2 regions of the Bacillus cereus group sp. N8 genome follow, and region 1 is predicted to be linked to the other one. Evidence: riboswitches for the same ligand, from Rfam matches in the RefSeq annotation. Region 1 holds a riboswitch; the other holds the start of a gene.

Region 1 (11,640 bases):
AAGTTGAATCCTTTGGGAAACTATTAAAAGACTTAACATCAAAAGGAATTGGCATCCTCCTAGTTTCTCATCGTTTATCAGAGATTCGAAATTTCGCGGATGATGTAACTGTACTACATAACGGTAAAGTTGCCCTTTCTCAAGCCATTACAACGATTACAGATCAACAAATTGTTGAAGCAATGACTGGAAAACAACTTACACTCCCTATTAATACAGCACCAAAAATCGGGAGCGAGGAAATATTTAAAGTACAAGAGCTTCAATTACACGAAGATCATTCTCCCCTTTCTCTTACAATACGAAAAGGAGAAACTGTTGTGATATACGGATTAATTGGAAGTGGAAAAACAACACTTGCTGAAACTTTATTTGGTGCTCGTCATACTTATCACGCAGAAATAGATGATCACAACATAACAATTAAAACACCGCGAGATGCGATTAAAGCGAAAATCGCACTTGTACCAGAAGAAAGAAGAAAACAAGGTGTATTTCTTTCGGAAGATATTATAAGTCACACTAATTTACACCAATCAGGTTGGAGACGAAAACAAACCGAATTAAATAATGCTACTACGGCAATTTCTTCTTTCAGCATTTCACCCAATGACCCAAAAGCCTTTATTCATTCACTTAGCGGTGGAAATCAACAAAAAGTCTCAATTGCAAAATGGAATGGATTCAAACCTAATCTATTTCTTTTGGACGAGCCAACTAAAGGTGTAGACATAGCTGCGAAACAAGATATTTTTCAATTCATTCGCAACATTACAGAAAACGGGAGTTCCGTAATTTATTTCACAGGAGAACAAGATGAAGCACTACATATCGCTGATCGCATTCTTATACTGGCAAACGGAGAATTTGTAGGTGAGTACTTGCCGAATGACCTATCTCCTGAACAGCTTTTACATTTATCTGAAGGGAGCTTTTCCATTGAATCTCGTTCATAAAACTAAAACTAAGAAACTATATTTACCTACTCATCTTTTTTATCAATTTAGTACAGTTGCTATTATTATAGGTGTTACAATTTTTTTCTCTATCGTCAATGATTCTTTTTTAACATACAACAATATTAGTGATATTTTACGATCTATTTCCATTGTGACATTACTAGCAATCGGCGTTACCTTTACATTAATTGTAGATGGGTTTGATTTATCAGTCGGCTCTACCGCTAGTTTAGCAACAATTGCCGCCGCTTCTTGTCTCGTTTTATATCGACAAGAACTATTAGTCACACTCCTTGTTCCTATTCTGTGCGGGTTATTAGTTGGATTATTAAATGCACTACTCGTTATCCGAATTAAACTACCAGATTTACTAGCTACACTAAGTATCATGTATATCGTGAATGGACTACACTTAACATTTTCAAAAGGATCTTCAATATATGAAGGAATGTCGGGTGCCACAGGACATTTTATTCCATCTTTTTTATTTATCGGTCAAGGTTCCATTTTAGGAATTCCAGTCCCTGTCATTATCATGCTTATCGTCGTTTTAATTGCACATCTATTTTTAGAAAAAACAACGTACGGTCGTTTCTTTTATATGACGGGTGGGAATCGAGAAGCTGCTAGACTAGCCGGTATCCCTACTGATCGTTACCGTGTATACGCTTATATGATTAGCGGTTTACTCGCCTCTGTCGGCGGGATTATTCTATGTAGCCGCGTTGGAACAGGGCAAGTTGCAGCTGGTGCCCCATTATTAATGGATGCAGTTGCAGCTGCCTATATCGGTTATGCAATGTTCGGTGCCAAGAAACCAAATATAGTCGGAACATTCCTCGGCTCGGTATTAATCGGAATTATATTAAATGGCCTCACAATGATGAACGTTCCTTATTATGCACAGGATATTATTAAAGGCAGTATTTTGATTACAGCTTTAGCCTTTTCGTTTATTAAAAAGAAGCGTAAATAAAAAAGGCTGCGGAGAACTTCTTCTCCACAGCCTAATTATTATTTTTGCAAGAACGCCTGTAAATCTGCAAATTTTCTCTTTGCATCTTCATAGCCTTGCTCATATAAACTTTGCAATTTTGCCTTATCTTTTTCCATACGATCTACTTGAAGAGGCACTTCTGGTCTAATGACGAATAAATTACCCGCTTGCTCTTCTTTTTCAATGTAGTGAAGTGTTTCATTATACACTTCATAACGATTCAGCATCGCATTAACAAGGTTCGGATATTTTTTATAAGCTTTCGCTGCAACCCAACCAAATTTTGATTTTTTCTTCGCATAACCATGATTTCTCGTCAAAATAACGACTGATTTTTCAAACCCATCTCCCTGTGCTTTACGAACTGGAATCGGATCTGAAATCCCGCCATCTAACAGTTGCTTACCACGGTAATTTACTGCTGGTGCAATGAAAGGCAATGAACTAGACGCTTGCAATAAATTTAACGCATCATCATTCGTTCCCTCTTTTTCAAAATAAACGGGTTGTCCTGTTTCACAATCTGTTGTTCCTACAAGGAAACGCTCTGGACTATTAAAGTATGTGTCAAAATCAAATGGGACATGTTTTTCTGGAATTTCATGAAAGATGAAATCCATATCAAATAATTGACGCTTTTTCCATAAGTTTTTATACGATAAATATTGCGGATGTGATGCATAATCAATATTTACTGTCTTATTTCTATTCCTTTGTCTGGAAAGATACGACGCTGCATGGCAAGCACCAGCTGATACACCGATTACATATGGAAAATATAAATCTTGTTCCATAAAGTATTCTAATATCCCGCCAGTATATACACCGCGCATACCGCCGCCTTCCAATACTAAACCCGTATTTTCAAGCATGTTACTCTCTCCTCTTTCTCTATATATTGACTCTTTAATTATTCACTATGTTAAGTATCTTTTTCTATTATATATGAGTTCTTTCAGAAACTATATTCAAAAGGCTTGAAATGGAGGGATTTTTTCTTTTCCTAGGAGTAACACCAGAACCACATAAAAAATACCGGCATCCTTCCCATGAAGAATACCGGTACTTCTTATTTATCCCACTATTTGCGGGCAGTAAGACTTCCACCTCAAAATTCAGCTGAAGCGAAGAAGTTAGGTCTGCTAATCAGTGGGGGATGAACAAAACCCCCACTAATTAAAGTTTCACTTTATCACCCATACAAAACCGCATGAAATACGCCTAACAGTAAGTATTGACCCTCTATATAATCATCATAATATACATTCATCTCGATGTAATACATATCTTCCTCAAGACGAATATTCCAATCTGCGATTACATAGCCCTTTCGTAATAACTTTCCGATCCCAAGTGAAGTTTTGTGAACAACATATTCTTCTGTCTTATATGTAAAGGTAAATATTCTTCAATCACCTCTAGTTGTTACACAGCTCATACCTGACATCACATCACTCTGAGAAACTATGTATATACATATATTTAATTAATGTATTATCACACATGAATGACCTTAGTATAGTAGCGCTATTTTTGCTTCGCGAACTCCCTCATAATAGAATAACTATCCTTTTATTATTTTTTTCTTGACTTAGAGTTCACTCTAATCATTATAATCAACTCATAGTTCATTCACAATAATATCAATTGGATAAAATTCAGGAGGGATTGGACAAGCTAAAATCAAAAGTGACTGACCTTAACGCAGACCTGGATGTTGTCATTCAAACCTTTGATTTATCTGTTACTACAATTGTACATTAAGGTACAATTCAAATAAAAATCAACGATTTCCTGTACATTAAGAAGTCAGTGATTCTTGTTATTTTTGCCTTATTTTACTTTCTCTTAATAGTCGTAAAGCTTCTCTAATATATTTAGTGCATATAAAAAAGACCGACCATAAAATCAGCAAATTAGCAAATAAAACAGGATGGGAGTCAGTTATTATGGAGCAATCAAATAAAGCGTTTAGCCAGGCATTAGTAAAATCGTTAAGAGGAGAACGAGGACATCTTCCCATCAAGAATGCTTTGTCGGATATAGACGTGGCGCTTGCGGGAAAGCGCAGAGAGGAACTACCTTATTCTATTTATCAATTAGTGAAACACATGACCTACTGGCAAGATTTTCTCTTATTATCCGCTCAGGGGAAGAAGCCTGCATTGCCTGCCCATGTAAAAGAGAGCTGGCCTGAAGAAGAATGGCCTGCCAGTGAGGAAGAGTGACAACAGAGTATTCAGTATTTTCTTCAAGGGATTGAGCAGGCATGTACGATTGCCCAAACTGTTCAATTAGACCAGACATTGGAGGAATGGCCTGGTGAAACCCCTGGCGGTGTTCTACGCAATATTGCATCTCACAACTCCTACCATTTAGGAGAAATTGTGCTGATTCGCAGATTATTTAGTGCTTGGCCACCGCCAACAGGCGGATATCCGGTCTAAACAAGGATAAGGTTCCATCCCATGCCCATCAACTTAAGACATATTTTTATACAAAATATGGTCTTTTCATGTAGTGTTTTATTATCGTTTATAGATGTTATAAAAGTAGGCTATCAAATAAACCCTGACGGATTTGAATTTTTTTACTATGCTACCTAATGAGTAGAAGTAGTATACTCATACACAACACCTTAGAGACTTCCCGAAAGGAGGTCTCTATTTTAAGCTCTTTGATCAGCAACAATATGAATATCAATATACTTCGTTTCTCTCATAATTTCATTTACAATAGAACCTTTTCGTATTTCTTCCCACCGTGTTCTCGCCGATTGCCCGAGTAAAACTTGTGTCACTTGTAGTCTGTTCGCGACTTCAATAATAACATCAGCGGGTTTTCTTCCTTTCGCTTCTTCTAATACAAAGCTCGCATCAAATTGATTCGTTAGCGATTTCCACTCTTCAATTGTTTGCTTTTTCCCTGCTGAAATAGAATCTATATTTTCTCTTTCTACGTTTAAGACATACAATTCAGCGTTTAACCGATCAGCCATGCGCCAACCTCTCCGTATTAATTTCTCTGCTGTTGAACTGTATTGTACACAAACGAGAATTTTTTCTTTCACGCCAATGGGTTCTATAACTGTTTGACTAATTTTCTCATCCATATCATCTGCAACTTCGCGAAGCGATAATTCCCGTAGTGCCCCTAAATTATTAAGCGTAAAGAAATTTTGTAAGCTTTGCTCTATTTTTTCTTCTTTATATATCTTTCCATCTATTAATCTCTTCCTTAATACTTCTGGCGTTGCATCAACAAGCTGAATTTCATTTGCTTTTTGCAAAATAAAATCCGGAATTCGTTCTCGTACTTTTACATTCGTAATTTGAGCTACAATGTCATGAACACTTTCTAAATGTTGAATATTAAATGCTGATAATACAGATATACCGGCATCTAACAATTCCTGCACATCCATGTAACGTTTCTTATTTTTCGACCCAGGAATATTACTATGCGCAAGTTCATCCACTACAACTACTTGCGGTGCACGTTTTATAATTCCTTCCACATTAAGCTCATAAAATACTTTTCCTTTATAGTCTATTTCTTTTAACGGAACTTTTTCTAAATCAGCAATTGCTTCTTCCGTCTCAATTCTCCCATGTGTTTCAATTAAACCAATTACAATATCAATACCGTCTTTTTTCATCTCTCTTGCATCAAATAGCATTTTATAGCTTTTCCCTACTCCTGGAGCCGCCCCTACGTATAGCTTTAACTTCCCGCGATTTTGCTGACGAATATATTCTAAATACTCTTCTGGCGTTCGCCTTTGAAACGTCGGTTTATAGTCATCCGCATACAAAACACTCACAACCTTTCTTTCGAAACAACGCTACCTCAATCCGTTAGATTGAGGTAGCACTGTTACTATTTCATTAATTTCTGTAATTCTAAATTTAACTTTAAGACGTTCACGCGATCTTCTCCAAACAAGCCGAGTGCAGCGCCTTCCGTTTGATCCTTAATCAATTGATCTAGCTTTTCTTTCGGAATATTCGTTAATTTCGAGATGCGATCTACCTGTACGGAAGCCGCCTTCGGACTAATGTCAGGATCAAGCCCTGAACCTGAATTCGTCACTAAATCTATCGGTACTTCTGTAACTGGAACAGTTGGATTTTTTTCCTTCCAGTCTGCAATACTTTTCTCTACTCGTTTCTCTAAATCTGGATTAGACGGTGCATAGTTATTTGAACCAGATGCTTCTGCTTTATATTCTATACTAGAGACACGTCCATGAAAATAACGTGGGTCTGTGAAATTTTGACCGATTAATTTTGAACCAACTACTTCATCTTTATCATTATATATAAGACTTCCATCTGCATTATCCTTCATTACCGCTTGCGCTATACCAGTTACAATCAGTGGGTATACGAGGCCGCACAAGACTAGAAATGTAAAAGTAATACGAATAATTGGTGAAAGTATACTTTGTTTTTTCGCCATCTTTTTTTCCCCTCTTCCTTATATGAACAAGCCGACAATCATATCAATTACTTTAATTCCAATGAACGGAACGATAACTCCGCCAAGCCCATAAATGAGTAAGTTTCGGCTAAGTAGTGCATTCGAACTCATCGGTTTATATGCGATACCTTTCATAGCTAGCGGAATGAGTAACGGAATAATAACTGCATTAAATATTAATGCTGATAAGATTGCTGAAAGCGGTGATGTTAATTTCATAATGTTTAATGCTTCCATTTGCGGAATCGCAAGTGTAAACATCGCTGGAATGATCGCGAAATATTTCGCGATGTCATTCGCAATACTAAACGTCGTTAACGCACCACGAGTCATTAACAATTGCTTACCAATTCCTACAACCTCAATAATTTTTGTCGGGTTCGAATCTAAATCAATCATATTCGCTGCTTCTTTCGCAGCTGTCGTACCACTATTCATCGCTAATCCAACGTCAGCCTGCGCTAATGCCGGAGCATCATTTGTACCATCACCCGTCATCGCTACAAGTTTCCCTTTATCTTGCTCTGCCTTAATAACTGCAATTTTATCTTCTGGTTTACACTCGGCAACGAATTCATCTACCCCTGCTTCTTTTGCAATTGTTGCTGCTGTTAATGGATTATCACCAGTACACATAACCGTTTTAATCCCCATTTGGCGCAACTGTTCAAAACGTTCACGCATACCAGGCTTTACTGTATCCTTTAAATAGATTAAACCATAAATACGATTATCTACTGCAACTACAAGTGGTGTCCCACCCTCTTTTGAAATAAAATCTGCTTTTTGATTCACATCTTTCGGAATCGTTCCGCCTTGCGACCTAACCCATTCAATCACGCTACCTACAGCACCTTTTCTCACTTTCGTTCCGTCTTTTAAATCCACACCACTCATTCTCGTTTCTGCTTTAAACGGAACAAATTCACCTTGTTCGGCAAGTTCTCTATTATATGATATAGATTTCGTTTGTACATATTCTATAACAGATCGACCTTCTGGTGTTTCGTCTAAAACTGAGCTAATTGCAGCCCATTTCCCTACTTGCTCAATCGTTTCATTTCCTACAGGAAGCAGTGTATGTGCCATCCGGTTCCCAAAAGTAATCGTACCTGTTTTATCTAAAATAATTGTATTAATATCGCCCGCAGCTTCTACTGCTTTACCCGACATCGCTAACACATTGAACTTTGTCACGCGGTCCATCCCAGCAATACCAATCGCTGATAATAATCCACCAATTGTCGTTGGAATTAAACAAACTAACAATGCTACAAGTACAGCTGTATCAATTTGAAACCCTAAATAATTTGTAAAAATCGGCAACGTTACAACAACGATTAAGAAAATAAGCGTTAAACTCGTTAATACTGTATTTAAAGCAATCTCATTCGGCGTCTTTTGACGAGCAGCTCCTTCTACTAAAGAAATCATTTTATCAATAAATGATTCGCCAGGGTTACTCGTAATTACAATTGTAATCTCATCACTTACGACCATCGTACCGCCTGTTACTGAACAAAAATCGCCACCCGCCTCTTTTATTACAGGAGCTGATTCCCCTGTAATTGCAGATTCATCGACAGACGCTAAACCTTTAATTACTTCACCATCATTTGGAATCATTTCTCCTTGTTTTACAATAACAACGTCACCTTTTCTCAGATCAGTTGCTGAAACTTGAACAATATCTCCATTTTCTTTTACAACATTTGCAAACACATCTTTCTTCGATTGTTTTAAAGAATCGGCTTGCGCTTTACCACGACCTTCAGCTAGCGCTTCTGCAAAGTTAGCAAATAAAACTGTAAATAATAGAATGAGAGAAACTGTTATATTAAACCATCCTGGTACACTACTAGAACGACTTGGGAGAAAAGATAAAATGAACGTAATGATAAATCCAATTTCCACAACGAACATAATGGGATTCTTTATCATTACTTTCGGATTCAATTTCGCAAAGGATTGTTTCATCGCATGTTTCACAATATCACGATCCATCGTTTTCGCTTTTCTAACCTCATCTTCTACAACATGTATTTGTGACTCGTTCACTTGTTTTTCTTTTACTACTACCGGTCTCATCATTTACCCTCCATTACTTCAATGTAAGAAATTCTGCAATTGGGCCAAGTACTAACATCGGGAAAAATGTTAATGCACCAACAATTACAATCGTTCCAATAAAGATTCCTCCAAATAAACCATTATCCGTACGGAACGTTCCGACTGTTTCTGGTACTACCGTCTTCTCTTTCAATGAAGCTGCCACAGCTAGCATCGTAATTAAACTAAAATAGCGTCCTAAAAACATAACTAAACCAGTCGTAATATTCCAAAACGGTGTATTATCTGCTAAGCCTTCAAATCCAGATCCGTTATTCGCAGCTGACGATGTGTATTCATATACAACTTGCGTTAAACCGTGGAAACCGGAATGAGAGATTGCATCCGTTCCTAAGCTTGTTGAAAGAGCTAATGCTGAAAATCCTAAAATAAGCAATGGATGAAATAAAATCGTTACCGCAATCAATTTCATTTCCTTACCTTCAATTTTCTTACCTAAAAACTCTGGTGTCCGTCCAACCATTAACCCAGATATAAAGACTGCAATAATGGCATACATAATAATGTTTACAAAACCTGCTCCAACGCCGCCGTATACTGTATTTAACATCATATTTACGAGTGGAACTAGACCACCAATTGGTGTTAACGTATCATGCATTGTATTAACAGCCCCAGTTTCAGCAGCTGTCGTTACTGTCGCATAAAGGGAAGAAAATACTGTTCCAAATCGGACTTCTTTTCCTTCTGTACTTCCTTGTACATGTTCGATACCCATTCCATTTAACGCTGGATTTCCATGTAATTCAGATGTCGTAATCGTTATAAATCCTAGTAAAAACACCATAAATAGTGACACGAAAAGGATGCGGCCTTGTTTTTTATTTCCTACCATTCTTCCATACGTAAATGGAAGTGCTGTTGGCAATAACATCATAAGCATCATTTGCAAAATATTACTCATTTGTCCTGGATTTTCGAAAGGATGTGTAGAGTTTGCCCCGAAAAATCCTCCGCCGTTATTTCCAAGTTCCTTAATGGAAACGAATGATGCAACTGGACCACGTAAAATACTTTGTTTTGCCCCATCAATCGTTTGTGCTGTAACTGCCCCGTCTAACGTTTGCGGTACGCCAAGTGCGACGAAGACTAACGCTGCTATAAATGCGATAGGAAGAAACACTCTCGTTAATGCTCTCGTAAAATCTACGAAAAAGTTACCGAGTTCTTTTCCAGCAAGTCCTCTTATGAAAGCCATAACGAGCGCTAATGTCGTTGCTGGTGCCGCAAACATTAAAAATGTAATCCCAATTAATTGTGATAAATAAGACAAACCATTTTCACCGCTATAATGCTGTAAATTTGTATCAGCCATAAAACTAATTGCTGTATTAAAAGCAAGCGTAGGCTCCATTCCCTCAATATGCGCTGGATTTAGCGGCAGCACACCTTGTAATCTGAAAATGAAATATACGACCACAATCATAAATCCATTAAGTAACACTAATGATAATGCATACTGTTTCCACGTTTGATTGTATTCTTTTACACCCGTAATTTTAAAAATAAGTTTTTCAAAAGGCCCGAATACTTTATCTAGCGTTTTGCTACCTTGAAAAGCTTTTTCTAAATAAATCCCCGTTGGCTTTGCTACTAAAATAAACAAGAGCATTGTAATAACAACTGCAACCCAAATCATAATGAATGATTCCCCCTAATTAAAACTTTTCTGGATTTAATAATGCGTACACTAAGTACACCGTAATCGCTGCAACAATAACCGATAAGGCAATCATCATGATTGCTTCCCTTCTTTCACAACTTTATCTGACCAACTTGCAAGACTTGCCATCGATGCTACTAATACAACAAAAATTCCGATCATTACAACATCTAACATAATTACCCCTCACTTTTTTGTTAAAATTTACCATATCTTTATCGAAAAAAGAACACTAAGCTCTACTTAGTGTTCGAAATGAACAACACAAAGTAAACCTCCTCTCTAAACGCTTACGAGGTTAGCTGTCGGATTCGGGCCTAAAGAGTAGCCCTACTTTCAAAATTGAAAGATTCACCCCAAGTGACGATGCACAAAATTGGTTCCCCCGCTCCATTTCTGGAACTCAGCGATTTTAGGTTTTTTTTGGAAATTTCATGAATGATTTATGAGAGTAAATATACTCCTCTAAATTTAACTTGTAAAGGGTTAAATTACTGAAAATAAGAAAATATCCATCTATTTAAACGCTTACATTAGGTATTATTAATATTCTTTCATCTGTTTTCTCGTCTTTTCTTTCTTTTTCACAGAAATGATCTTTTAAATACGAAATAAAAAGAGCGAATTACATGAAGTGCATAGCTTGTTGCACTCAGCATTCACTCTTTTTTCATTCACTATTTATTCCCCTCGTAAAAAAGCACGTAAATTTCTCCCGCGAATATAAACTTGTGACAATTCTGCATGTAGCTGCTCATATTCGATAACATCTGTTTTTAAATATAAAGCGTCTTTCGATGGCAATATAATATATGGCCCTGGAAAAAGAGGATCAATCTGGATCAATTTTTCAACTCTCTCTATCGATACCGCCCAACGATTCGCTATATCTCCTAGTAGCAACACCTTCATATTCACTCTCCTCCGCCCTATTCAAAAAATAAAAAAGAAATGTTATCACAATTTGTAAACACCACGAATTTAGCCCCAATCGTTTCATAGAGCCTCGCTGGATATCGTTTATTTCTTGTAACAACAGTAATAGGCGCTTGGAAAGAAAAGCGAATACGTTCTGCGAAAAAGCTAACTATTTGAAGCTCATCCCCTAGCAGAATCACCTTCTTAATACACTCGCAAATACTAGTAAAATCCTGCTCCTTATTACAGCTATAAGCTGATTCAAATCCATAGCCCCTGACTTCAGCTGCTATCTCCTCATTTGCTGTAAAAATAATTAACTCATGCTGAAATGCTACTAGCTCTCTTAAACTCTTTATCTTATTTTCTTCTCCAACACAAATAAGTGTTAGTTCCATGTACCTCATCCTCCTTAGCATAAAAGAACTCAAATATAGATTGATATTCCCCTATACTAATCGGACCGATGAAGGGAAGTATCCATCATGGCA
Region 2 (13,115 bases), on a different contig from region 1:
TGTTTTTATTTAATTTTTGTACTGTAAGGTCATTTAAACACAGCTATTCATCTACCGTAAAGAAGTATTTTAATTCCCTTTATTTTCAAGCTCTCATGTCCTTATTCCAAAATAAAATCCAATTAACTTTCTCCATTAAATTATCCATATATCATAACAAAAAACACTGTTTACTCATAAGTGATAATATTATAGCAATATAATTTTAAGACCTATATGCAATTATGCATAGCATATACACAAAAAGGATAACTTCACTCTCGTGAAGTTATCCTTAAAAAATCCCCTTACTTTTTCAAATGATATGGTACTGTCGTAATAACAACATTTCTTTTATAGAGTAAATACGCACGAATGAGTAAACTAGATTGATTATGAAGAATGTTATGCCAACCTTTTTTCGGAATAAACTGTGGTATAACGACTGTAACTCGGTAATTTGATTCATTCGCTTTATATTGCACTGTATCAATAAATTTTGTTAGCGGCTGAATAATACTTCTATAATGAGAATGTAATGTAACAAGCCTAACTTCAGGTTGCCACTTCTTCCATTTCTCTTCGAATTTCTTCTCCTCTTCTCTGTCAAAAGCAACATATACAGCAATAACTTGATCTGCCGAAAGAGACTTTGCATAGTTCAAAGAATTTTCTACTACGTGAGTCATACCAGCTACAGGAACGACAATTACATTCCCCTCAATCGGAACAATCCGTTCACAAGTTTTTAAACTTAATTGATCTCCCACTGCATCATAATGCTTCTTAATTCGATGGAACACGAAGATAATGACAGGTAAGAAAATAAGGATTGACCAAACTTGTGCGAACTTAGTTAAAAAGAACATACTCATTACGATAAAACTAATAACTGCACCAATTAAATTAATCGATAAACGTAAAATCCATCCTTCAGGTTTTTCACGGAGCCATTTTAATACCATTCCAGTTTGAGAAAGCGTAAATGGAATAAATACCCCTACCGCATATAGCGGAATCAAATGTTCTGTTTGCCCTTGGAAAGCTACAATTAAAATAATCGAAGAAATCCCTAGTATAATAATACCGTTTGAATATCCCAGACGGTCTCCTCTAATTGTAAACATTCTCGGTATGAACTTATCTTTCGCAAGATTAACTGCTAATAACGGAAATGCAGAATACCCTGTGTTAGCTGCAAGAATTAATATTAAAGCTGTTGTACCTTGTATGAAAAAGTACATAAAATTACGTCCAAATGTTTGTTCAGCGATTTGGGAAACGACTGTTACTTCTTTATTTGGAGTAATTCCGTAATAGTAAGCTAAAAAGACAATTCCTGAAAATAAAACGGCAAGTAATGCCCCCATCGCAAGCAATGTTTTTGCTGCATTGTTTGGTGCAGGATCTTTAAAGTTTGGAATTGCATTTGAAATTGCTTCAACACCTGTTAAAGCAGAGCTTCCTGAAGCAAATGCTCTTAACAGTAAAAACAAACTAATTCCCGCAACCGGTGTTCCAAGTGGCGCATGTAAAGTCGGTGAAACATGCCCAGTTAAAATATTATATATCCCTACACCAATTAATATAAATAATGCTAAAACAAATAAATAAACAGGATATGCCAAAATGGAAGCTGATTCAGTTACCCCTCTTAAATTTAAAATGGTAATTAGTATTACAAATATAATTGCAATAATTACATTATGTGCATGTAGGCTAGGAAAGGCAGATGTGAGCGCATCTGTACCTGCAGATACACTTACTGCGACCGTTAAAATATAATCTACTAATAAAGATCCACCAGCTATTAAGCCTGAATTCATCCCTAAATTTTCTTTTGATACAACGTATGCGCCCCCGCCATGAGGGTAAGCAAAAATAATTTGTCGATAAGATAAAATAAGAGCTGTCAATAATACTAATACCCCAATAGCAATCGGAATGGAATACCAATAAGCTACCGCTCCAAGACCTGCTAGTGCGATTAAAATTTGCTCTGGACCGTATGCAACCGATGATAATGCGTCAGAAGATAAAATTGCTAGCGCCTTCGTTTTATTAAGCTTTTGCTCTCCTAATTCAGTTGATTTTAACGGTCTTCCAATTAATAACTTTTTGATAGATGAAACCACTGCTGTCCACTCTCCAATAATTTTGTACGAACTTTTCTGCTAATTACAGCGGATAAACTATTTCTTCAGAAAACAAAAATGTCTACAAGCCATAACGAAATAAACTTGTAGACATTAATTTTTTTGTCGCACAAGCTCCACCTTCCTTCTCAATATAACGCTTACGAGGTTAGCTGTCGGATTCGGACCTTTGAGTAGCCCTACCTTTTTCAAGGATTCACCCCATTGAATTATGCACTAATTCATTAAAACGGGTCCCCCGCACCATGCGGTTTCAGCGATTTAGAAAATTGAAACTGTGGATTATAATACTCCTTTATTTTAAAAAAGTAAACAAAAATTTCAAAAACGAAAAAAATTAAAATGATTGTGCATAATAAGCCATTAAACATACATAATGAATACTAAAAAACCACAAAGGAGACCCATATGTCTAAAGAAAAGAAGCCACTTTTTACCGATTCATATTTAGATGCATTAGCAAGCGAAATTAATCAATTATATGGTAACCGTGATAAAGAAAAAAATACGACAGAAAGAATTAGAAGAGATGAATAAAATGTCACTATAAACACAAAAAAGGATAGCAACGTATTTATATTTTGCTATCCTTTATCCATTTTCATACTATTAAAATCATATTATTTCCTTACTTTTTATCATCTCTTCATACACCGTTAAATTTTGATATACAGCGCCTAATAAAGGTGCTTCTATAGAAAATTGCTCTGCTAAATCCAGTAAATATCCTTGTAAATGTTCTCCTTCAATGAACGAACCTTTTTCCATATCGCGCTGCATAGATGACTTCATATCATAAGAAATTTTATCAATCGTTTTCATATGGTCCTCAACAATATTATCTTTAACCGGAGCCCCCAATACCCTTATAATTTGCACAGATTCTTCAAATAAGTTTCGGATAAAATCATGTCCACCTTCACTCTCACGAATCGGTCCTATTGGTGCACGCATTAATGTTGTCACACCTGACATTACAGTTATAAATAAATATTTATGCCACATATCCTGCGTAATATTTTCACTTAAAACAAAACTAGCTTTTGTACCTGCAAATGCTTTAGAAATACGCTTTATTCTCTCTGAATCTTGAGGCTTAATTTCCCCAAATACAAGTCTGTTAGCAGCACTAGTTTGTACAATTTCTCCTTGTTCGTTTAACGTCGTCTCGATAAAGCATAAACCACCAATTACTTTTTCCACGCCGAATTCCTTTTGTAATAGTGATAAATGAGCGATACCATTTAACAATGGGATTATTACAGTATTTTCACCTACAAACGGCTTTAAATCTATGGTCGCCTCGTGTAAATGATACGCTTTTGTTGAAAATAAAATCACATCAAATGGAGACGTTCTATCTTCTTTCGTTATCAATTTCGGTTGAAATGAAAAATCTCCATTCACACTACGAATAACAAGTCCTTTTTCCTCTAATTGCTGTTTTCTTTTGCTGCGAACGAGAAATGTAACATCTTCTCCCTTTTCTACTAATCGGCCACCAAAAAATCCACCGACGCCACCAGCTCCTAATACTAAAATGCGCATACAATATCCCCTTTTCCTAACACAATTATACTAGTTTTAGTATACATAACATTATACATGTCCCCTGTTAAATTAGCTGAATTTTCATTCTTAATCTATTGCAAAAACAAGGTTATTTTCAAGAAAAATTGGGCATGTTGTTTCTATAGCTTATTCGGAAAGGAAACAATGTAAATGGAGGCAATACAAACAATCGAAGAAAAAGATGTAACAACAGCTATATTTCAATTTATATTCCCGTTTTCGTTTAAAACTGGATATGAACAAAATATGTTCCCTTTCTTACAAAAAAATAATTTCCGTCCTTTTCGACTCGATCATCTCGAAGATGAAAATACATATTATGGGGAGTTTAAAGTTTCACATCAAAACATGGAAGCTTACTATCTTTCATTTACGAATAAAATTCTCTTCCCTCCTTCAGAGCATCAAAAAGGATTACAGCGCTATTCTAAAGATCTTAATTTAAACGGACATTTAACAACAAATCTTATTTCCGTTCCATTCAAGATACATTCAATTGATGTAACACTTTGTCCTTATGAGCTTGGCTTCTTAACAATTCGAACAGGAGTCAAAACCGCTCCAAACATGACATTATCAGAAGCCATCGAATTCGCTTCTCGCTTCCGTGTGCTTGAAACTAGAAATGATACAACTGAGACCATTTGTATTGAATGTGATGGAAGAAAATATTCACAAGTAGAAAAACTTATATTCGGCGATTTATTTCATGGCTTAACAGACTTCTTTGAGAATAAGAGGTTGCGGAGTTCATATTTTCAAACATTCCCCTTCTTTGAAGACCAACGAATGTATGTACAAACTTTATTATCTATAAACAAAGAGTCAGACCTTCATATAGTTGATGTATATCGAGCTTCCAGTCTTTCCGGATTAACAGACGATGGTAAGCCGTATATTAGCGCAAATAATGTTCCTTATATTCACGATTATTTAACAAAGCATTCTTATCAAAGATGGGCTCCTAACCGTTATTTTATTATGGAAGAACATATTTTCACATGTATAACAAATGAAGGTGGACGAGAAGTCACTAAACTTGCCAGTCAAATGTACGGGGAATTTTATTACGCTTTATTATTAAATCTATTTCATAAAGTTGTTTTATTAAAGATGGCGAACGCTTATGCTGAGCTAAATATTGAACAAGATACAAATGAAATAGAGAAATTAATTTATTCAATCAATTCGTTTACAGCGAATTATTTTTCTTTAGAATTAGTATCTCAATCACAAAGTGAAGATATTTTCTTCCGCTTAAGAAAACTTTTTAACATTGAAATTTTATACTCGAACGCGAAACAAAATCTTGATAGTTTGTTTAAATATCAAGAAAATGTCGCCTCTAAAAAAGATAGCCTTTTATTATTAATTTTAACCCTCTACTCTGTGGTGGGTCAAATGTTAGGGTTTACTATGATTGACCTTTTAAGAAACACAGATTCAAACAAAATATCATCGCCTCTTGAATTTTTCGCACTGTTAATAGCAATTAGCGGTATAGTCATTTCCTTTATTTTAGGTGCACAAAGTGTATACCAATGGGGTATACAGCATCGAAGAAGACAAGCGTGGGTAAAACAAACTGTACTTTCTGCTGTGAAAGAAAAAGAGGATAAAAATTAAAGACGATTATTTTTAAATTACAAATACATGGTGCGCTTAAGTAAATGAAATTTTTATCAGCGATTTTCCGAATATATCGGCGCAACTCAAAATATATCAGCGATTTTTTAAATATATCGACTTACCGACAAAAACTGACAAAAATAAGAACCGAATCATAAAAAAGGCTACTCCAAAATGAACCTTGGAGTAGCCTCTTCTCTTTTTGTTACACTAATTTCGCTTACTTCCCTGCTTCGATTTTTTCTAATGCAGTAGCTACTTGCTCTTCAGTTAATTCATGTTGCACGATATAACGATTACGTGGGTGTACACGACATTCATGAGAACATGCACGTAAATGTTTTGCTTCACTTTCTTCAGAGCATAAAATTTTCTTGTTACATTCAGGGTTTGCACAGTTTACATAGCGCTCACAAGGTTCACCTGTAAAGTGATCTTTACCAACGATAACGTGCTCTTTTTGGTTTACTGGTACAGCGATACGCTCATCAAATACGTAACATTGACCATCCCATAGCTCGCCTTGTACTTCTGGATCTTTTCCGTATGTTACAATTCCGCCATGAAGCTGACTTACATCTTCATAACCTTCACGAACTAACCAACCAGAGAACTTCTCACAACGAATTCCGCCTGTACAGTATGTTAAAATCTTTTTGCCTTCAAGTGTTTCTTTATTTTCTCTAATCCAATCTGGTAATTCACGGAATGATTCAATATCTGGTTTAATTGCACCTTTGAAGTGTCCTAAATCAAATTCATAATCATTTCGTGCATCAATGATAACTGTATCTTCTTGTTTCATTGCTTCATAAAAATCTTTTGGTTCTAAATACTTCCCAGTAATTTCTTTTGGATTAATGTCGTCTTCTAAGCGAAGTGTAACTAACTCTGGGCGAGGACGTACGTGCATTTTCTTGAATGCATGTTCATCTGCCTCATCAATTTTAAAAACGATTCCAGCAAAACGTGGGTCATTGTTCATCGCTTCCATGTATTTTTCTGTTTGCTCAACAGTTCCAGAACAAGTTCCATTAATTCCTTCTGTCGCTACAAGAATTCTTCCTTTTAACTCAAGTGATTTACAAAATTCTAAATGCTGTTCAGCAAATTCTTCTGGATTTTCAATTGTTGTGTACATGTAATAAAGTAATACTCTATATGGTTTTGTAGTTGCCAATGTATTTCTACCACCTATCTAAATTTTAAAATCATGTATAAGTTAACGTTCATATCAAAACATATATAATAAGAAAATACATACTAAATTGTACTTAGCCTATTTTCTTCTATTTACAATTTTTTCTATAAGTTAACAAAAATAAAAACAAGATTACATCACAAAACACTATGGTTATGTTGTAATCCCAATATATTATATATCATACAATTTCATTTCCATCAATTAATATGCTGTAATATAGGCTCTATGTTCACATAAATTTCAAAAACAACCCTATAATTTATTATCTTCCCCCTTATTCAGCAGCCATAAACTCCCAAAATATTTTTCACATCGTCACACCATTCTTTGCACGAAGTCATATAATTTGCATTAAGGAAACTTTCGTGTTCAAATGAAATTGCCACATAATATATTTAAATGTATTGAAATAATGAATAAGAGCAAATACAATAATTTCATCAAGTTAACATTCCAAAGGGGAACACTACTATGAATAAAGATATATCAAAAGATGAACAAGTCCCTTCTCAAAGTACAACTGTTCAATCCGCACATTTAGCATTAAGCGGACAAACGAAAGGCTTAAAGAGACTATTACCATTCTTAGGACCTGCTTTTATCGCATCAGTTGCTTATATTGATCCTGGGAATTTCGCAACGAATATAGCTGCTGGATCCCAATATGGGTATTTATTACTTTGGGTAATTCTCGCTTCTAATTTAATGGCTGTATTAATCCAAACTTTATCAGCTAAATTAGGAATCGCTACTGGGAAAAACCTTCCTGAAATAGCTCGAGAAAATTTCCCAAAACCAGTTTCCATCGGTTTATGGATACAAGGTGAACTCGTTATTATGGCGACTGATTTAGCTGAATTTATTGGAGCAGCACTCGGATTATACTTACTGTTTGGAATTCCGATGTTACCAGCTGCTTTAATTACAGCGGTTGGATCATTTATTATTCTTGAATTTCAGCGCAGAGGCTTTCGTCCATTAGAAGCTATCATAACAGGGATGATTTTTATCGTTGTTATCGCTTTTGGTGTCCAAGTCTTTTATGCTAAACCAGAATTAAGTCCTCTTCTTTCAGGTCTATTTATTCCAAAATTCCAAGGCGTGGATAGCATTCTTTTAGCAGCTGGAATTTTAGGTGCGACAGTAATGCCGCACGCGATATATTTACATTCTGCCTTAACGCAACGCCGCGTAGTCGGAACAAATGATGAACAAAGGAAAAAGATTTTCCGCTTCGAATTCATCGATATTATTATTGCAATGGTTATCGCTGGAGCTATTAATGCAAGTATGTTAATTGTAGCAGCTGCTTTATTCTTTAAAAACGGCTTGCATGTTGAAGATCTTGATGTTGCTTTTAACCAATTTAGTAACTTAGTCGGTCCTGTATCAGCTGCTTTATTTGGAATTGGACTCTTATCAGCAGGACTCTCTAGCTCATCTGTCGGTACAATGTCGGGTGATATTATTATGCAAGGATTCATTCGCATGCATATTCCGCTATATTTACGCCGATTTATTACAATGATTCCACCACTAGTTATTATTGCTTTAGGCGTAAACCCAACTTACGCTCTCGTTATGAGTCAAGTTATCTTATCGTTCGGTATTGCCTTTGCACTAGTACCACTTATTATGTTTACAAGTAATAAAAAGATTATGGGTGCACTCGTTAACCACCGTATAACAACATTTATCGCTTGGATAATCGCTGCACTCGTTATCGTTTTAAATATTTTCTTACTGTATCAAACATTTGTAGGCTAATGAAAAAGGGATTCCAATGAAAATGGAATCCCTTTTTTCTTTATATGATTTGTATTAATGCCACAAAGTATTTTTAACAAACCTTTTGATTCTTCCACATCCCAATTTCTATTCAAAATACATTCTGTAATCTATTTCAAAACAATCTGACCCTTACACCTTGAATAATCTTTATTTTCAGATTAAATTATATAATAACAAATACATTTTAGTTTCATATGAACAGGAGTGAAGGCATGTTTCCTATATTAAAGACCGACCGACTCATTTTGCGAGAACTTACCGAAAAAGACGCACCAAGTATACTACAATGCTTTTCTAACACTGATGTACTGCGCTATTATGGCCAAAAACCATTACAGAATGTTGATCAAGTAAAACAGATCATAAATAATTTCAAGTTGAGTTACAATGCAAGAAACGGTATAAAATGGGGAATCGAATTAAAAGATAAGAAAGAACTCATTGGAACAATTGGTTTTCACGATTGGTCTTCTGAGCATAAACGCGCCAATATAAGTTATGCCTTTCTCCCTGAACACTGGGGAAATGGATATGCGACTGAAGCAGTTCCTGAAGTTATATCATATGGTTTCCACACCCTTCATTTAAAACGTATCGGTGCGATTGTCTTTCTTGAAAATGAAGCTTCAAATAAAGTGCTATTAAAATTAGGTTTTGAAAAAGAAGGAGTTTTAAAAAATTATATGTATCAAGATGATATTCCATATGATACGAATTATTATTCTTTATTAAAATCAGTTTAATAGAATTAACGTGTAAAAAACTCGTATCAGCACAACGGAGCCAGGTAGTGGATTTTTAATGAGGGATACAGTTTCCATTTCTTAGATCATCGTACGACGGATGCAACGTACAATAAATTATATAATCTAAAAAAGACGGTACATGAGCAAACCCTTACTCATGTACCGCTTTTTACGTTCTTTTTCTGTTTTCGCAATGCTTCTGGAATGTATACACAGAAAGGTTCGCTTTCCATGTAATCCCCCGTCATCGCATATGCTCTAGAACGAGATCCCCCACAAACATATCGAAACTCACAAACACCGCACTTTCCTTTATACTTGTCCGGATTACGAAGGTTTTGAAAAACAGGGGAGTTTCGATAAATTTCAGCTAGCGATGTTGTTCTAATATTCCCGGTTTTAATCGGCAATAACCCACTTGGATACACATCTCCAATATGAGAAATAAATACAAAACCATTTCCATCATTCACCCCTTTTGGAGCACGCCCAAGCCCATCAATTCGACCCGTCGTCCCATTCATCAATACATCCTGATATTGAATGACCTGATTTGTTTTTTTATTTTCTTTCATTTTTTCTTGAATCACAACACATCTATAATGCTGACCAGCTGTTGTTTTAATATCAAAAGAAACCTTTTTACTAAGTTGATATAGCCAATGGAATACCCTTTCATGTTGGGCTGGTAAAATCATATCCTCTTCCTTACCTCGCCCCGTTGGAACTAAGTAAAATATACTCCAGAGTACACATTCTAATTCTTCTATTAACATTGCCATCTCTTCAAGTACATCCATTAATCAAGATTAACCCTCCCATCAATTGATATTCTAATTGTAAAGTTATATATGTATTTATGCTGTGAGATGAATCACAAATAATAATCTTCCTCTGCTGTTGATCTAATGTTTCTACCTTCCTCTTCAACAATCATAGAAGCTCTTTTTAAAAAAATATAAACACCCCCTTTAGACTAAATGACCTAAAAGGGCAAAGCTTCACAACTTTTTATAAACATCGTGGCTTTCTTCAACACATCACATCTTTTTTTAGTCATCAAGACCTAAATCGTAAAAAGTCATAAAAAATAAAGGGCGATACATATTAGTCACGCATAATATGTATCGCCCTTTTAATTGTTGTTCAACAATCGCGCCCATTTGTTGAAGATCTTAATTAGCAAATGATAATCTACAATTCAAATGGGCACTTCGATTAAAGCCACTTTATGTCCGGCTGTTTAGACATTTCCTAGATAGCTTCGTGTAATGTTTTGGAGAACAATTTTTCCATTCTTACTGTGTTTTTCGAATAACTCTGACAGAAGAAAAACAAAATTTTGATACTCTTCGTCATTTTTTTTCGGAGCATAGGAAGCTGATAAATTCCTTCCCAAAAAACCTTCATAATCAAAAAGTAAATCATTTTGATACTCTTTAAACTCGTACTTTCCATCCTTAAAAAAGCTGTTAAATACTTCAGGAGTTTCCTCTATTCCACCGCTAAATCCTTTGAAATTCGGGCATGTCTTCTGGCAAATTTCTGCATTCTCTTTAATAATCGGACTAGTTAAATCTCTACTATTCCAAACAAGAGCAACATTTGCCTTTGGTTTCAAAATTCGTTGGCATTCAATTTTGAAAGCTACTTTATCAAACCAATGAAATGCTTGAGCAACAGTTACTAAATCCACACTATGCTCTTTTAAAGTGGTATTTTCAGCAGTTACTTTTATTGATTGAAAACGAGAATACAGTTTTAACGATTGCTCTGCCATCTTTCTCATGTCATCATTTGGCTCAACCCCAATAACATTTAAACCTTTTTCAAGCAGCTGACGGCTAAATATCCCCGTACCTGAACCAATATCGGCCACTATCCGATCCTCTTTCAGTTGGTTAGCTGAAAACAAATAATCAATATATTCATTCGGGTAATTAGGGCGATATTTCGCGTATATATCGGCCTCGTCGGTAAAATTTCCTGTCGTTTTCAAAGTACTACCTTCTTTCCCATGATATTTGAAATTCTCCACCATGTTCTTCCGTTTTAATTTCAACCTTATATGTAACATCCTTATGTACTTTCATATTATTTTCGCCTTTTCCACTATTAAACTCTAATATTGTATTATCATTTGAATCCACAACATAAGCAGTTATAGTTCCTTGTTTCGTTTTATCGTCAAAAGAAAATATCCAATTCTCACCTTTTTAACTTTCATATCTTGTGTTGCAGATCCAGTAAATTTTTTATACTTCCCAGATATACCATCTGAAGAACCATGAACTTTACCATCAACAATAGTTCTCTCTCTTGTAAAACACCCACTAAAAACTACTAAATATAAAACAAATAAAATTGTATTTTTAACATCATTACCTCTTTTCTAAAACCATAAAGAACGTACTATCCGGTAGCCCAACCACATTCCCAGACTCATCTGTAAACTCGATTTTCTCGCTAAGATGGTTTGTATATCCATCCTGCAAATAGTTCATAGCTTGAACGATATTTACTTTATCTCCAAAGATACCCTTTACGAAATCCTTATAGTCGTTTGGCGTAAAGATTCCAAACTGCTCCTGCACCTCATGAACGAAGGAATCCTCGCCCCAGGTATACGTATATAAGAACTCCATCGCATCGTTAACAGGCATTTTGACTGTATTGTCTGTAAGTACCTCATACTGGATTATACGCCCCTTAAATTCATGGACATACTGCTCTAAGAACTTCATTCCGCCCGCATCTTTAAAACGAATCACACGCATTAACGTTTTACCTTCGGTCATGATGCCATCACGAATGATAATACGCCCCCCTGTCTTTAACACCTCGTAGGCACTTTGCAGCCCCTTTTTAATTACTTCATGATTGAATTTCTTACCTTCATACTCGATATAAGAGAACAGCTCATGAAGGATAGAAGAATATACAATCGTATCAACCGATTCTTTATCAAACGAGCTACTTAAGTTGATTGCATCCCCTTTAATAATGTCCCAAGATCGACCCTCTTTCTGCTTTTTCTTTTTCAACGTATCAATCACGTTTTCAGAAATATCGATACCGTAGATTCGTTTATTCTCAGTCTCTGCTTCAATCATATCTAGCATGACACCACCACCGGCTCCGACATCTACAACCGTATCTCCCTTTATATAATCAAGAATAATTCGTTTATCATCAGCCGCACTATTCATATGCTCCAGATATACTTCTTCGTTATGGAATCTATCATACGCATCCTTACGTAACCCGAAGAAATCAAATAGCAGCACATTTGCCCGAGCATGCATCATATCTATCTTTTCTGCTTCTACACAGAAGGTGATTAACGCCTCACCTACAGCAGAAAACTGAAACGACACATACGCAGTCTTCATATCTTCATCAACTTTAGCCTCAAAAGAAACATGCGTTGTATCCGGCTTCTCGTTCTCACGGTACTCCCGTAGATACTTCTCAATAACCCGCTTACGATACACGTTGTTCTTCTTCTCGCCTTTGAAATCATAGTGCAACTGCTGCATCAATTTCTCGAAATGGATATGCTGAACCTTTCCAGTGTCTATCTCGTTCTTTAACATAACAAAAACTGTCCAAATATCCTCGAAGCTAAGGGCATGCATAGACGGTTCTACATACCACAAATCCTTATCAGATAAGAAGGTTTGAACGCCACTCTTCTCGCTCCCCATAATTATATCTTTTTCAAATGCTGACTCCTTATGTTTTGGCGTGAGTCTATGTATGCGAGAAGTAAATGGCTCCACATAGCCATCAAATAGACCATCAATTGTAATCTTCACATCGTTCTTTACTTCACTCCACAAGGATTTTGATACGCCCTCAATAATACATTGGTTAAGATAGTATAGAATCTCCTTTAACCTAACGTCTCCGTATTCTTCTTTATATGTGTTAATTAAATCAACATGAGAGTCCAAACGCGCCTCTCCGCGGATATACTGCCCGATTAATCCATGTGTTCTAATTAAATCTCGAACAAACAAATACTCAGTAGAGTTT

Evidence for each region. A riboswitch is a leader RNA that binds a small molecule or an ion and turns the genes downstream of it on or off. The one in region 1 is predicted to bind cyclic di-AMP.
Region 2: another riboswitch for cyclic di-AMP. It lies ahead of JDS80_RS04095 (APC family permease); the one in region 1 lies ahead of JDS80_RS22470 (SipW-dependent-type signal peptide-containing protein).

What each region holds. Positions count from the first base shown of each region.
Region 1 covers NZ_JAEHBK010000020.1:18,502-30,141, reverse strand. Annotated here, with positions in the region: gene JDS80_RS22520 (sugar ABC transporter ATP-binding protein) at 1-956, shown strand, start outside; gene JDS80_RS22515 (ABC transporter permease) at 940-1,935, shown strand; gene JDS80_RS22510 (patatin-like phospholipase family protein) at 1,974-2,828, opposite strand; partial or broken gene JDS80_RS22505 (tubby C-terminal domain-like protein) at 3,149-3,361, opposite strand; partial or broken gene JDS80_RS22500 (DinB family protein) at 3,906-4,403, shown strand; gene kdpDN (KdpD-like non-kinase potassium sensor) at 4,625-5,779, opposite strand; gene kdpC (K(+)-transporting ATPase subunit C) at 5,836-6,417, opposite strand; gene kdpB (potassium-transporting ATPase subunit KdpB) at 6,436-8,526, opposite strand; gene kdpA (potassium-transporting ATPase subunit KdpA) at 8,540-10,207, opposite strand; gene kdpF (K(+)-transporting ATPase subunit F) at 10,227-10,307, opposite strand; gene JDS80_RS22470 (SipW-dependent-type signal peptide-containing protein) at 10,304-10,408, opposite strand; cyclic di-AMP (ydaO/yuaA leader) riboswitch at 10,505-10,650, opposite strand; gene JDS80_RS22465 (hypothetical protein) at 10,913-11,143, opposite strand; gene JDS80_RS22460 (hypothetical protein) at 11,161-11,547, opposite strand.
Region 2 covers NZ_JAEHBK010000002.1:4,196-17,310, forward strand. Annotated here, with positions in the region: gene JDS80_RS04095 (APC family permease) at 288-2,114, opposite strand; cyclic di-AMP (ydaO/yuaA leader) riboswitch at 2,258-2,404, opposite strand; gene JDS80_RS31925 (hypothetical protein) at 2,544-2,672, shown strand; gene panE (2-dehydropantoate 2-reductase) at 2,751-3,683, opposite strand; gene JDS80_RS04105 (hypothetical protein) at 3,858-5,333, shown strand; gene trhO (oxygen-dependent tRNA uridine(34) hydroxylase TrhO) at 5,557-6,516, opposite strand; gene JDS80_RS04115 (Nramp family divalent metal transporter) at 7,012-8,307, shown strand; gene JDS80_RS04120 (GNAT family N-acetyltransferase) at 8,544-9,074, shown strand; partial or broken gene JDS80_RS04125 (SPASM domain-containing protein) at 9,233-9,877, opposite strand; gene JDS80_RS04130 (class I SAM-dependent methyltransferase) at 10,321-11,076, opposite strand; partial or broken gene JDS80_RS04135 (hypothetical protein) at 11,081-11,442, opposite strand; gene JDS80_RS04140 (class I SAM-dependent methyltransferase) at 11,459-13,115, opposite strand, start outside.